4 regions of the Methylobacterium sp. 77 genome follow, and region 4 is predicted to be linked to each of the others. Evidence: predicted binding sites of a transcription regulator. Region 4 holds the regulator's gene; each other region holds the start of a gene.

Evidence for each region. Region 4 encodes LexA, which represses DNA repair genes until DNA is damaged. Its sites were predicted from a motif close to TGTTCNNNNTGTGTTCNG; they were not measured.
Region 1: A3OK_RS0115445 (UvrD-helicase domain-containing protein) is a predicted target of LexA. The motif match lies at 1,944-1,961, and genes of this name have one in related genera.
Region 2: ssb (single-stranded DNA-binding protein) is a predicted target of LexA. The motif match lies at 1,477-1,494, and genes of this name have one in related genera.
Region 3: recA (recombinase RecA) is a predicted target of LexA. The motif match lies at 2,066-2,083, and genes of this name have one in related genera.

What each region holds. Positions count from the first base shown of each region.
Region 1 is NZ_KB910516.1:3,251,582-3,254,925, reverse strand. It holds gene A3OK_RS0115455 (AsmA family protein) at 1-1,395, opposite strand, end outside; gene A3OK_RS0115450 (hypothetical protein) at 1,581-1,829, opposite strand; gene A3OK_RS0115445 (UvrD-helicase domain-containing protein) at 1,972-3,344, shown strand, end outside.
Region 2 is NZ_KB910516.1:484,970-488,313, forward strand. It holds gene A3OK_RS0102260 (DUF4174 domain-containing protein) at 1-223, opposite strand, end outside; gene A3OK_RS0102265 (NADP-dependent oxidoreductase) at 409-1,425, shown strand; gene ssb (single-stranded DNA-binding protein) at 1,627-2,193, shown strand; gene A3OK_RS0102275 (NAD(P)/FAD-dependent oxidoreductase) at 2,333-3,344, shown strand, end outside.
Region 3 is NZ_KB910516.1:344,403-347,746, reverse strand. It holds gene alaS (alanine--tRNA ligase) at 1-130, opposite strand, end outside; gene A3OK_RS0101580 (MAPEG family protein) at 349-765, shown strand; gene recA (recombinase RecA) at 914-2,005, opposite strand; gene A3OK_RS0101565 (response regulator) at 2,139-3,344, opposite strand, start outside.
Region 4 is NZ_KB910516.1:2,526,748-2,530,091, forward strand. It holds gene A3OK_RS0111975 (helix-turn-helix transcriptional regulator) at 1-319, shown strand, start outside; gene lexA (transcriptional repressor LexA) at 1,226-1,963, shown strand; gene A3OK_RS0111990 (ComEC/Rec2 family competence protein) at 1,957-3,344, opposite strand, start outside.

The DNA of each region.
Region 1 (3,344 bases), 720 kb from region 4:
GAGGGAGAGACGGAGATTGCGCAGCGACAGCGCGGGGCTTGCGCTTGAGAGGTCCGCCGTCGCCTGGATCGGGCGTCCGTCCATCACCGCGATGGCCGGGCCGCCGAGGCCGAACTTGCGCAGGTAGCGGCCGAACCCGTCCGAGGCCGCGGCGTCGAGAGAGACGGTGCCGGTGAACCGCAGGGCCGGCTGCGTGTCGATGTCGCCGGAGGCGGTGAGGGCGGCGTCGCCCGGGGTCGTCACCGCAAAGCGCCGGAGAGCGAGCCCCCCCGTCCGGTCGAACGTGCCGGACAGCCGGAGACCGGTCCATTCGTCGAGACCGAGGGCGATGCTGTCGAGGCCGAGGTCGAGATCGACCATCATCGGCAATTCGGAGCCGGCCCGGGGCATCCCGCGCGCGAGCAGGGCCTGACCGCCCGTGGAGAGCAGGAAGGCGTCGAGGTCGAGGCGGCGCGCCTCCAGCGTCAGCGCCGCTCTCCAGGCGCGCAGGTCGATCCGCCCGGTGCCGCCGAGGCGCATGGCCTGGCCGCCGGGATCGATCTCGGCCTTCACGTCGGAGAACCGCACCACGGGGCCGCGCGCCTTGAAGGTGCCGCCGATGGAGAACGGCAGATAGGCGCCCGCCACCTGGACCGGCGGCCCGACCACGATTCGCGCCGACCCTTCCGCCTTCGGGATCATCGCGCGGAGGGCGCTCCCTTGCGTGGAGGGCTCGCCGACCATCGGTTCGAGCCTGATGCGGGTATCGGCCTCGAAGCGCGGATGGGTATCGCCGCCGCCCGAGAACTTCACGGCGACGCTGCCGTCCTCCAGGGGCTCGCCGGTGGCGATGCGGAAGGGCACCGTGCCGGACAGGCCCTCGATCCGCCAGGGCCCGAGGAGGCGAGGCGCGGAGAGGTGCACCGTCTCGGCCCGGACCTGATCGGTGCGGCCGCTCTGCGGCACGACGGTGGTCAGGATGACCTGTCCGATGTTCAGATCCTCGACCGCGAGATCCTGGGCGGCGAGGGTCTGGTAGAGGTCGGCGGGCAGGCGCACCGCGTCGTCCTCGCTGATCGGCAGCGTGATCTCGGCGCGCCCGATCCGGGTTTCGGTGAAGCGGATCTCCCCCGTCAGCAGCGGCGTGAGACCGATCTCGGCCTTGACGAGCGTGAGGTCGAGGGCCGGCTTGTCGGCCTGTCCGCCGATGCGCAGGCGATCGACGCTCAGTTGCGGCGAGGGCAGGAGCCTGACGGCGATCCGGCCTTCGGTGCGTGCATCGAGACCGAGGGATGTCCCGATCGTCCGGTCCACCAGCGTGCGGTAACTCTCCCAGGCCACGAGGGGCGGGACCGCGAGGGCCGCGACGAGGATCAGGATGACGGCGCCCGCCAGCGCGGTCAGGATGTCTCGCACCGTCTTGGTTTCCGCCTCGCTCCGGCCCGGTCTCGGGGCCTGCCATGGGGCGGGCACGTCGTCTCACCGGACGTCGTGCCCGGTCGTGCCCCCACGCCATGCGGCATAGCACAACGGCCCCGGCTTCGCGCCAGGGCCGAATGTCATGGTCAACAAATGCCGGGCGAGCGCCCGGCGTTCTCCGGTCAGCGTCGCGGCGTGATGCCGGACCCGATCGGGGCCGGCCGGGTGACCTCGTTGCGCTGCATCTGCATCCGGATCTGGTTGTTCTCGAATTGCTGCTGATGCCGGACGCCGCGAATCTCGCTCTGGGTCGCCAGGCGGTCGTTGGTCTCGTTCAGCGACCGTGTGCCGGGGGACTGGGCCATGGCGGGGGACAGACCGAGGCCGGCGGCCACGGTGAGGATCGAGACGGCGGATAGGGCGGTACGCATGGAACGTCCTCGATTGATGGTGTTCACGGTATGGTGAGACGACGCCCGAGAGGAAACCGTGGTTCCGCGCCGAGTGGCCGTTCGAGCCCGGCCTTTTGTCCCAACCCTCGACGCCGTTCGCGTTTTGGTCCAGGGAAGCAGCATGAAACAGCATCCCGACGCGGCAGTGGCTCCTGTGCCGGCGCCGGCCTCCGGCGTGGCGGCCGAGGCCGCGCAGAGCTCCATCGCCGCCCGCGCCATGGCCTCCCTCAGGCCGCAGGGCTCGCCCTATCTCGAAGGGCTGAACCCCGAGCAGCGCCGCGCCGTCGAGACGACGGAAGGGCCGGTCCTCGTCCTCGCGGGCGCGGGTACCGGCAAGACGCGGGTGCTCACCACGCGAATCGCCCACCTCGTCTCGACGGCCAAGGCGCGGCCCTATGACATCCTGTCGGTGACCTTCACCAACAAGGCCGCCCGCGAGATGAAGCACCGCATCGGCGCGCTCATCGGCCCGGCGGGAGAGGGGATGCCGTGGCTCGGCACCTTCCATTCCATCGGCACCAAGATCTTGCGCCGGCACGCCGAAATGGTGGGGCTGAAATCCGATTTCACCATCCTCGGCATGGACGATCAGCTGCGCCTGATGAAGCAGGTCATCGTCGACCAGAACATCGACGAGAAGCGCTGGCCGGCCCGCGCCCTGTCCTCGGCCATCGACGGGTGGAAGAACCGCGGCCTCCTGCCCGAGCAGGTGCCTCCCGGTGAGGCGGGGGCCTTCGCGTTCGGCAAGGGCGGCGCGCTCTATACCGCCTATCAGGCCCGTCTCCTGACCCTGAATGCCGCCGATTTCGGCGATCTCCTGCTGCTCTGCCTCAAACTGTGGCGCGAGAACCCGGACGTGCTGGCGAATTACCAGCAGCGCTTCCGCTACATCCTGGTGGACGAGTATCAGGACACCAACGTCGCCCAGTATCTCTGGCTGCGCCTCCTGGCGCAGGGGCACCGCAACGTCGCCTGCGTCGGCGACGACGACCAGTCGATCTACGGCTGGCGCGGGGCCGAGGTCGACAACATCCTGCGCTTCGAGCACGACTTTCCCGGCGCCACCGTGGTGAGGCTGGAGCGCAACTATCGCTCCACCGGACACATCCTTTCCGCCGCCTCGGGGCTCATCGCCAAGAACGAGGGCCGCCTCGGCAAGACCCTGCGTACCGAGGACGTCCCCGGCGAGAAGGTGACGGTGTCCGGCGCCTGGGATTCCGAGGAGGAGGCGCGCCAGCTCGGCGAATCCATCGAGAGCCTGCAGGCCAGGCAGCATCCCCTGTCCGAAATCGCGGTGCTCGTGCGCATCTCGGCCCAGATGCGCGAGATCGAGGACCGCTTCGTCCAGCTCGGCCTGCCCTACCGGGTCATCGGCGGCCCGCGCTTCTACGAGCGCGCCGAGATTCGCGATGCGCTGGCCTATCTGCGCGTCACCATGAACCCGGCCGACGATCTCGCCTTCGAGCGCATCTTCAACACCCCGAAGCGGGGCCT
Region 2 (3,344 bases), 2.0 Mb from region 4:
TACCGACCGCCTCCACCACGACGAGGTCGCGTTCCGCGTAATCCGCTCGTCGCGCCAGCGCTTCGCGTTTTTGAACATCGATTCGCGGGTCGCTGCGCTCTGGGGCCGCGATGACGAGGACACGGGAAGTCCAGCGATAGGCGGAGAGTGGGTCTTTAGCGGAAGCCGGCGACATGAAGCCGGGCAGGCCGGCCACCGCAAAGAGAAGAAGAGGGCGGATCATCGAGGTATTCCAATGGTTGAGTGAGAAGCCCGGCATCCGGTGACCAACGCCGCTCGCCGCATCGAGTGCCGTGAGTGTTCGGTTCTCCTCCGGGAATGCCCTCGTTCGATCAGCCTCGCCGGATTGTCCTCGGATCTTCGAACGCCATCTCACCGGATCCGTCACCTCAAACGGAGCGTCAGACCATGGTCGCCGTGAACCGCCGCATCGTCCTCGCCTCCCGCCCACACGGAGAGCCGACGGAAGCGCATTTCCGCCTCACAGAGAGTCGTCCGCCGACGCCGGGAGACGGGGAAGTGCTGCTGCGCAATCGCATCCTCTCCCTCGACCCCTACATGCGCGGGCGGATGAGCGCGGCGAAATCCTATGCCGAGCCCGTCGCCATCGGCGAGACCATGGTCGGCGCCACCGTCTCGGACGTGGTCGCCTCGCATCATCCGGATTTCCGCGAGGGCGATGTCGTCACGGCTTTCGGGGGCTGGCAGGAATTCGCGGTCTCCGATGGACGCGGCCTGCGCAAGCTCGATCCGGCCGCCGCGCCGGTCAGCACCGCCCTCGGCGTGCTCGGAATGCCGGGCATGACCGCCTATACCGGCCTCCTCAGCATCGGCCAGCCAAAGGCTGGCGAGACCGTCGTCGTGGCCGCTGCCGCCGGACCTGTGGGCTCCCTGGTCGGTCAGATCGCCAAGCTGAAAGGCGCTCGGGCCGTCGGCATCGCCGGAGGACCGGAGAAATGCGCCTACCTGACCGAAACGCTCGGCTTCGACGCCGCCGTCGACCATCGGACCGACGACCTGCCAGCGGCGCTGGCCGCTGCCTGCCCCGACGGAATCGACGTGTATTTCGAGAATGTCGGCGGCGCGGTGTTCGATGCCGTCCTCCCGCTCCTCAACGACTTCGCCCGCGTACCCGTCTGCGGCCTCGTCTCGGGCTACAGCCTGACCGAACTACCGTCCGGGCCGGACCGCAGCCCGGTCCTCATGCGCAACATCCTGACCAAGCGGCTGACGCTGCGCGGGTTCATCGTCTGGGATTTCGCCGATCAGGAAGAGGAATTCCTCAGCGAGGTCGGCACGTGGCTGAGGGACGGCAAAGTCACGCACAGGGAGGACATCGTGGAGGGCCTGGACGCGGCGCCGGAGGCGTTCATCGGGCTGCTGAAAGGGCGCAATTTCGGCAAGATGCTGGCCCGCATCGCCTGAGCGCCAACCTGCCAATCCTCGCGCAAGATCTGCCGATCCTTGCACGAGATATGGAACAAAGATAGAACATGTGAACTGTGATCGGTGGGGAAAAACCCGCCCCACCGATTGCCGGCCGACAGGCCAAAGCCCATGAAGGGGCAACGGGACGGACGGCATGTGAGGCCCTCCGTCGGTGAGATCGATCGAGAGGAGAGCGGCATGGCCGGCAGCGTCAACAAGGTGATTTTGGTGGGCAATCTCGGGCGCGATCCCGAGACCCGGCGCCTCGCCTCCGGCGATCCCGTGGTCAATCTCCGCATCGCCACATCCGAGTCCTGGAAGGACAAGATGTCGGGCGAGCGCAAGGAGAAGACCGAGTGGCACTCGGTGGTGATCTACAACGAGAACCTCGCCCGCGTGGCCGAGCAGTATCTGCGCAAGGGCTCGAAGGTCTATATCGAGGGCCAGCTCCAGACCCGGAAATGGGCGGACCAGTCCGGCGTCGAGAAATACACCACCGAGGTGGTTCTCCAGCGTTTCCGTGGCGAACTCACGCTGCTCGACGGCCGCGGCGGCGGTGAGATGGGCGCCGACGAAGAGGGCGGCGGTCAGATCAGCCGTGGCGGCGATTACGGCGGTGGCCGTGGCGGAGATCGCGGCGGCGACAGGGGTGGCGATCGCGGCGGAGAGTATGGCGGCGGCCGCTCCTCGGGCGGGGAGCGCCGTCCGGCGGCGGCGAGTTCGACGAAGCCGAATTACGATCTCGACGACGATATCCCATTCTAGGTTTTCGGCGATCCTGCCCGATCCGGTGCGAGTTCGACGGGACTTGGCGCTTCCTTAACCATGCTTGCGCCAAGAATGCTCCGCACGTGTCGATATCCGTCTGACGACGGACGCGACGCGGGATCAAGCGGAGCGATCGATGAGCCAACACACCGAGACCTTGGTCATCGGCGCAGGACCGGCCGGATTGACGGCCGGCTACCTGCTGTCGAAGCACGGGCGCGATGTGGTGGTGCTGGAACGCGACCCGCGTCAGGTCGGCGGCATCAGCCGCACCGTCTCGCATAACGGCTTCCTGTTCGATATCGGCGGACACCGCTTCTTCTCGAAATCGAAGGCGGTGGTCGACCTCTGGGACGAACTCCTGCCCGACGATTTCATCGACAGGCCCCGCCTGTCGCGGATTTTCTACAAGGGCAAGTACTACGCCTATCCGCTCAAAGCCTTCGAGGCCCTGCGCAACCTCGGCCTGATACAGAGCACCGCCTGCGTCCTGTCCTATCTCTATGCCCGCGCCCGGCCGATCCCGGAGCCGAAGAGCTTTCACGACTGGGTCCGCAATCAGTTCGGCGAACGTCTGTTCTCGATCTTCTTCAAGACTTACACCGAGAAGGTGTGGGGCATGTCCTGCGACGCCATTTCGGCCGATTGGGCGGCCCAGCGCATCAAGGGCCTCGACCTCGGTTCGGCGATCCGCGATGGTCTGGCGCGTTCCCTCGGCCTGAAGGCCAAGGCGAAGCCTGGCGAGCCGGTGATCAAGACCCTCATCGAATCCTTCCGTTACCCGCGCCGGGGGCCGGGCATGGTCTGGGAAGCGGCTGCCGCGAAGATCGAGGCGCAAGGGGGGCGGGTTATCCTCGACAGGGGCGTCGACGGGCTGAGCTTCGATGCCGCGACCGGCATCTGGACGGTCTCAGCGATCCGGGGCGACGGCACGCGCGAGACCTTTACGGCGCGCAATCTCGTCTCGTCGGCTCCGGTGCGCGAACTCGTCGAATCGATCAAGCCGAGACCGCTCAGCACCTTCCACGCCCGCAGCCTGCATTACCGCGACTTCCTCACCGTGGCCCTGATCGCCCGGGTCCGCGAGGATTTCCCCGACAACTGGATCTACATCCACGATCCGTCCGTGATGGTCGGGCGGGTGCAGA
Region 3 (3,344 bases), 2.2 Mb from region 4:
CCATCCCCGCATTGGTGAACATCAAGGTCGGGTCGTTGCGGGGAACGAGCGACGAGGACGGGACCACGGCATGGTCCGCCTTGGCGAAATAATCGAGGAAGGCCGACCGGATCTCGTTGACGCCGCTCATCGTGAATTGACTCTGTCGTGGGCTTTGGGCGGTCGTGACGATCACCCGGGGCTTCTTCGTGGCTTGCGTCCTCATAAGGAGGCCGGACCGTCGAGTCACGCCCGGTACTCTACGGTCGGTTTCGCTTTCTGCATCGCGCAGGCTAGGAACGGGCCGCCGCGTCCATTCTGCACCCCACCGATGGACCCCGAGGATCGGCCTTCCGAGGATCGCCCCATATGCCGGTTGAAATTCGTCTTCTCGCCTGGTCTTGCCTGCTCGGCCTCATCCACATCATCGTCGCCGCCGGCAGCGCCTTGCCCCAGCGAGGGGGGCTCGCCTGGAATACCAGCAATCGCGAGGGGAATGCGCCGGACCTCACCGGAGCCGCGTCGCGCCTCGAGAAGGCGTCGAAGAACTTCTTCGAGACGTTCCCGATCTTCGCGGCGCTGGTGCTCGCCTGCGCCGTCACCGGACGGCACAACACGGCGGTGGTGCTCGGCGCCTATCTCTACTTCTTCGCACGCCTGATCTACCTGCCGGTCTTCGGCTTCGGCATCCCGAAGCTGCGCACCGCCGTCTGGAGCGTGGCGATCGTCGGCATCCTGTTCGTGCTGTGGGGCCTGTTCATCAAGATCCTGCCCTATAGCGGCTGAGACCGGACCTCGATGGGCCTGTCCGATAGATCGGGCCCATCGAGACTTGGTATCCGCACCGGGACGGTGTGAACGCGAAAGAGGCCGCCGCGACGATCCGCGGCGGCCTCTTCGATTCGATCCCGGTCGGACGATCGGTCCGACGCGATTAAGCCTCGCCTTCATCCAGATCGTCGGCCGTGGGCTTGGCGGTCTCCAGGATCTTATCCGCGAGCAGCCCGGAATTCTGCCGGATCGCGGCTTCGATCTTGTTGGCGATCTCGGGGTTGTCGCGCAGGAAACCCTTCGAATTCTCGCGGCCCTGGCCGAGGCGCTGGCTCGCATAGGAGAACCAGGCGCCGGATTTCTCGACGATCCCGGCCTTCACCCCGAGATCGATCAATTCGCCGACCTTCGAGACGCCCTCGCCGAACATGATGTCGAACTCGACCTGCTTGAACGGCGGGGCGACCTTGTTCTTCACCACCTTGACGCGGACCTGGTTGCCGATGGCCTCATCGCGATCCTTGAGGGTCGAGATGCGGCGGATGTCGAGACGGACCGAGGCGTAGAACTTCAGCGCGTTGCCGCCCGTCGTCGTCTCGGGCGAGCCGTACATGACGCCGATCTTCATCCGGATCTGGTTGATGAAGATGACCATGCATTTGGAACGCGAGATCGAGCCGGTGAGCTTGCGCAGGGCTTGGCTCATCAGGCGGGCCTGAAGTCCGGGCTGGCTGTCGCCCATCTCACCCTCGATTTCGGCGCGGGGCGTCAGCGCCGCCACCGAATCGACCACGAGCACGTCGATGGCGCCCGAGCGAACCAGCGTGTCGGTGATCTCCAAGGCCTGCTCGCCGGTATCGGGCTGCGAGATCAGGAGGTCGTCGAGCTGCACGCCGAGCTTGCGCGCATAGACCGGGTCGAGGGCATGCTCCGCGTCGACGAAGGCGCAGACGCCGCCCTTCTTCTGGGCCTCGGCGATGGTGTGGAGGGCGAGGGTGGTCTTGCCCGAGGATTCAGGGCCGTAGATCTCGATCACGCGGCCGCGCGGCAGGCCGCCGACGCCGAGGGCGATGTCGAGCCCGAGCGAACCGGTGGAGATGGTCTCCACCTCCGCCACCTTGTCGTTCTTGCCGAGCCGCATGATCGAGCCCTTGCCGAAAGCACGCTCGATCTGGGACAGCGCGGCATCGATCGCCTTCGCCTTGTCCTTGTCCACCATCGGGGAATCCACAACTTTCAGCGCGGGCTGGGCCATTCGTCGGCATCCTTATGCATGGGGAGAGCTCAAGGCTCAATGCGCCTCGGATGCGAATGATGTACTTGTTTTGTTCTCATTACGCAAGGTCTGGAGCCGCGATTTTCCCGCATCCGGAGAGGTGACGCCGCCCTTATCGGGCGATCGTCTCCTTCACCGTCTCGACGAGCTGCTTGAGGCTGAAGGGCTTGGGCAGGAAGTTGAAATCCTCGCCCTCGGGCAGGTTCTTGCGGAACGCGTCCTCGGCATAGCCGGAGACGAAGATCACCTTCAGGTCGGGGCGGTGCTTGCGCAGCTCGCGCAGCAGCGTCGGGCCGTCCATTTCCGGCATCACCACATCCGACACCACCAGATCGATGGGCTGGTCGGCATCGCTGATGAGCGCCAATGCGTCGAGGCCTGAGGCCGCCTCCAGAACCGTGTATCCGCGCGCCGACAGGGCCCGGCTGTTGACCGCGCGAACCGGGTCCTCGTCCTCCACCAGCAGGATCACGCCCTGGCCGGTATGGTCGGGCGAGGGCTTGCGCGGCGCGGTTCTGTCGGAGCCTGCCGGGCGTTCCAGTTCCGGTGTCGCCTTGAGGCGGTTGGCGGCGATCTCGGCGCTGTTCTGCCCGGAGGCGGGCAGCAGGGCGGTGTCGGCGGCGGGCTCGGCGGCCGGCTCGTGGCGCGGCAGGTAGATGCGGAAGGCCGTGCCCTTGCCGACGACCGACTGCACGTCGATGGTGCCGCCGCTCTGCTTGATGATGCCGAAGACCGTGGACAGGCCGAGGCCGGTGCCCTTGCCGATGTCCTTGGTGGTGAAGAACGGCTCGAAGATCTTCTCCATCACGTCGGGCGGGATGCCCTCGCCGGTATCGAGCACCTCGATCAGGACGTGATCGCCGGCCGGTGCGCCGGATTGCGGCTCGCCGTTCTCCAGGCCCTGCAGGATGTTGGCGGTGCGGATCAGCAGGCGGCCGCCATTCGGCATCGCGTCGCGGGCATTGACCGCGAGGTTCACGATCACCTGCTCGAACTGGTTCACGTCGGCTTTGGTCGGCCAGATGTCGCGGCCATGCTTGAGGTCGAGGTCGACCCGCTCGCCCAGCAGGCGCTTCAGCAGCAGGGTCAGGTCGGACAGCGCCTCGCCGACATTCATCACCTCGGGGCGCAGGGTCTGGCGCCGCGAGAAGGCCAGCAGCTGACGCACCAGGCTCGCGGCCCGGTTGGCGTTCTGCTTGATCTGCATGATGTCCTGGAACGCCGGGTCGGTCGGCCTGTGGCTCGCGAGCAGCAGGTCGGAATAGCCGATGATGGCCTGGAGGACGTTGTTGAAGTCGTGCGCGATGCCGCCGGCGAG
Region 4 (3,344 bases):
GATGTCACAGACGGCTTTGGGCACCGCTGTCGGCATCACATTCCAACAAATTCAAAAGTATGAGAAGGGGACGAACCGCATCGGTAGCAGTCGTCTGCAACAATTAGCAGATACGCTTAAAGTCCCGGTCTCCGCCCTTTTCGGCGAGCAAGAACCTGACGAGCAGATCGAGATCTTCCGTTTCTTAGCCGAGCCGGGCGCTATTGAGATCCTGCGTTCCTATGCTTCGATCGATGACGATCAATATAAGCGCGCGGTATTGTCCATCGTTCGAAGCATCGCTCGGATCAGCGTGAAGCCTCCACTGCAAAGCGCTTGAGGCTTGGCGGATTTGCGCTGAGGTTCGTCAGGTACGGCGCTGAGAGACTACTATTGCCCTACTGGCAATCCATCTACTAGCGCGCATCTGACCCTGCCCCAGTTACGCGGCGATCTCGAGGCCGTTTGATTTTGACGGGGAAGGGGTTTGTCTGCAGTGACGGGACGTGAGTACTAAGCTCAACGTGAAGATCCAGACGATGTATCTGGTCGCGAGCAGTGTTCACGCCGTGATTCTTACGGTGTCGCTAGAAACGCACTTCTATCAAGGGAAACCTCCCGTCTCTCAGCAGAGATGCAACGTTATGGCTGCCGTCTCTTACGGCGCCGTCCACAAGATCGCCTGCTTGTCCATGCGCGACCACAGGTAGGCAGAATTGGCCTCGGCTGCTCTAACGATCGCGACCCGGCCGCAACGGCTGGCTACCGGCTCTTTCTGCCATTTACATCGCGGAAGCCCGAGCGGCACTGAGACCTATGGCAGGCAGTGCAGGGACGTATAGGCCAAAACCAGCCATCATTGGAATGCGCGGTTGTCACCGCAGCCCCCGTGAGAAGCCTCTTTATGGTCCGAATTGAAGTGACGGCAACATGCCGGGTTAACTTGGTCGCGTTGACCTGCTCAGCCAGTTGGGCGGAGTAACCGTCACTTCGGCGGCCCGGAGGGATCTGGCATGCTTCCTCTCTCACCCCGCCGCCCGAACCACGACCATCTCGGCCGCTGTCAGGCCGGAGTTCCGCTCGATCGACTGTTCTGATTCCCCGGACCACCTCTCACCTTCGACCACCGCCCCAAAGCTAAGTTAACGGAACCCTTGCAGAACACTTGCGGAACGTCTACCGTGTTCGTGTTTTGTTTCGATGGGCGTTAGCCGCGGCCGTTGGCTTCAGTGGAAGAGTGATCAGTATGTTGACGCGTAAGCAGCTGGAACTTCTCCAATTCATCCAGCAACGGATGCAGGAGAGCGGCGTTCCGCCTTCGTTCGATGAGATGAAGGACGCGCTCGATCTGAAGTCGAAATCCGGCATCCACCGGCTGATCACGGCGTTGGAAGAGCGTGGCTTTCTGCGGCGGCTGCCGAACCGGGCCAGGGCCATTGAGGTGATCCGGTTGCCGGAGAGCATGACCAGCGCTCCCGCTCAACGTCCCGTCCAGACGGGCGAGGTTCGCCGCTTCACACCGAGCGTGGTGGAAGGGGGCCGGTCCAAGGCGGCGCCGCCGATGCGCCAGCCGATGGCGCAGGCGCAGGATGAGAGCGGACGGGCGATCACGATCCCGGTCATGGGTCGCATCGCGGCCGGTACACCGATCTCGGCGATTCAGAACCAGAGCCATTCGGTGACGCTGTCACCCGATTTTCTGTCCGGCGGCGAGCATTACGCCCTGGAGGTCCGCGGCGATTCGATGATCGAGGCGGGTATCCTCGACGGCGATCTGGTGGTCATCAAGAAGCAGGACACCGCCAATACCGGCGATATCGTCGTCGCCCTGATCGATGACGAGGAAGCGACGCTCAAGCGCCTGCGTCGCCGCGGTTCCTCTATCGCTCTGGAGGCCGCGAACCCTGCCTACGAAACCCGGGTTCTGGGTCCCGACCGCGTTCAGATCCAGGGCCGCCTCGTCAGTCTGGTGCGTCGCTACTGAAGCCGATCCGGGAGCGGATCCGCCGGCGGCTCGCTCTCGTCCTCCTCGGATGGGATTGAAGGTTTCGGAAGGTCCACCGGCTTTGACATCGTCGAGGGCGTCGAGGGCGGGTCCGCGACGGCCTGTCGCCAGGGCGGGGCGGAACCGGGTTCGCGGGCCGATGTCGCGACCGGGCCATCCGGCTCGAAGCGCAGAGCCGTCGCCCCTCGCGCAGCCAGGAACGCTCTGTCGATGACGAGGCTCGCCCGGCAGCCCGGCGGCGCGTCCCGGCGGGCGATGATGACGGTGGCGCGCGCGCAATCCTCCGCGAAGGCCCGTTTGTCCTTGACCAGGGCGACGACACGACCGGGCTCCACGGAGATGGTGCAGCCGACGGCATCGCATCGGCTCGCCGTCGAGGCGGTCACGTCGCGGGCTTTGCGGGAATCACCATCCGCCTTGAGCCATTGCTCCAGCACGAAATCCGGTGGCTTGCCGAGGATCGTCAGGCGGCCGTCCCGATCGCGCAATGCGGCACCCGCCCCCTCGCGATCGACGTAGAGATCGTAGCGTTGCGGCGTCGCGGCGAGCAGGAGGCCGAAAGCTGCCGGAGCGAGACCGATCCAGCGCAGGCGCGAGACGGGAAGCGTCAGCAGCAGCAGGGCGACGGCGAGCAGGCACAGCGCCGCGCTGCCGAAGGCCGGGACGACGAGCGTGGCGTGGCCGAACCCGCTGATCCACCCGGAGATCGTCAGCATCCCGCGCACCGCGAGCCCCATCAGCCACCAGACCGGCTGATCGAGCGCGAAGGGATAGGCGAGGATGCCGAGGACCGCGGCCGGCATCACCGCGAGGGAGACGAGGGGAAGGGTCAGGGCATTGCCGACGATGCCGAAGGGCTGGACGGTCTGGAAATGGTAGGTGGCGAAGGGAGCGGTCGCGATCTGGGCGACAAGGGTCGTCGCCAATGTGCCGGTGATCGCGACGATGACGAAGCGGAATGCGCGGCCGAACGGGCCGCTTCCTTCTCGTTGCGGCATCACGCGGTTGAGAGCCCCTGCGCAGGCGATGAGGCCGGCGACCGCGCCGAAGGACATCTGGAAGCTCGGACCGAGAAGCCCGTCCGGCTCGCGCGCCAGCGCGATCAATGCGGCGAGCGCGAGGTTCCGCATGCTGAGGGCCGGGCGATCCACCAGGATCGCGCCGAGCATCACCAGGGTCATGATCAGTGAGCGTTCGGCGGCGATGTCCCAGCCCGAGAAGACGCAATAGGCGGTGACGCCGACCATGGCGAAGCCGGCGGCGATCTTCTTGATCGGCCAGCGCAAGGCCAGGCCGGGCACGAGGGCGAGGAGCGCGCGCACGAGCCAGAACACCACGCCGGCGGCGAGCACCATGTGGA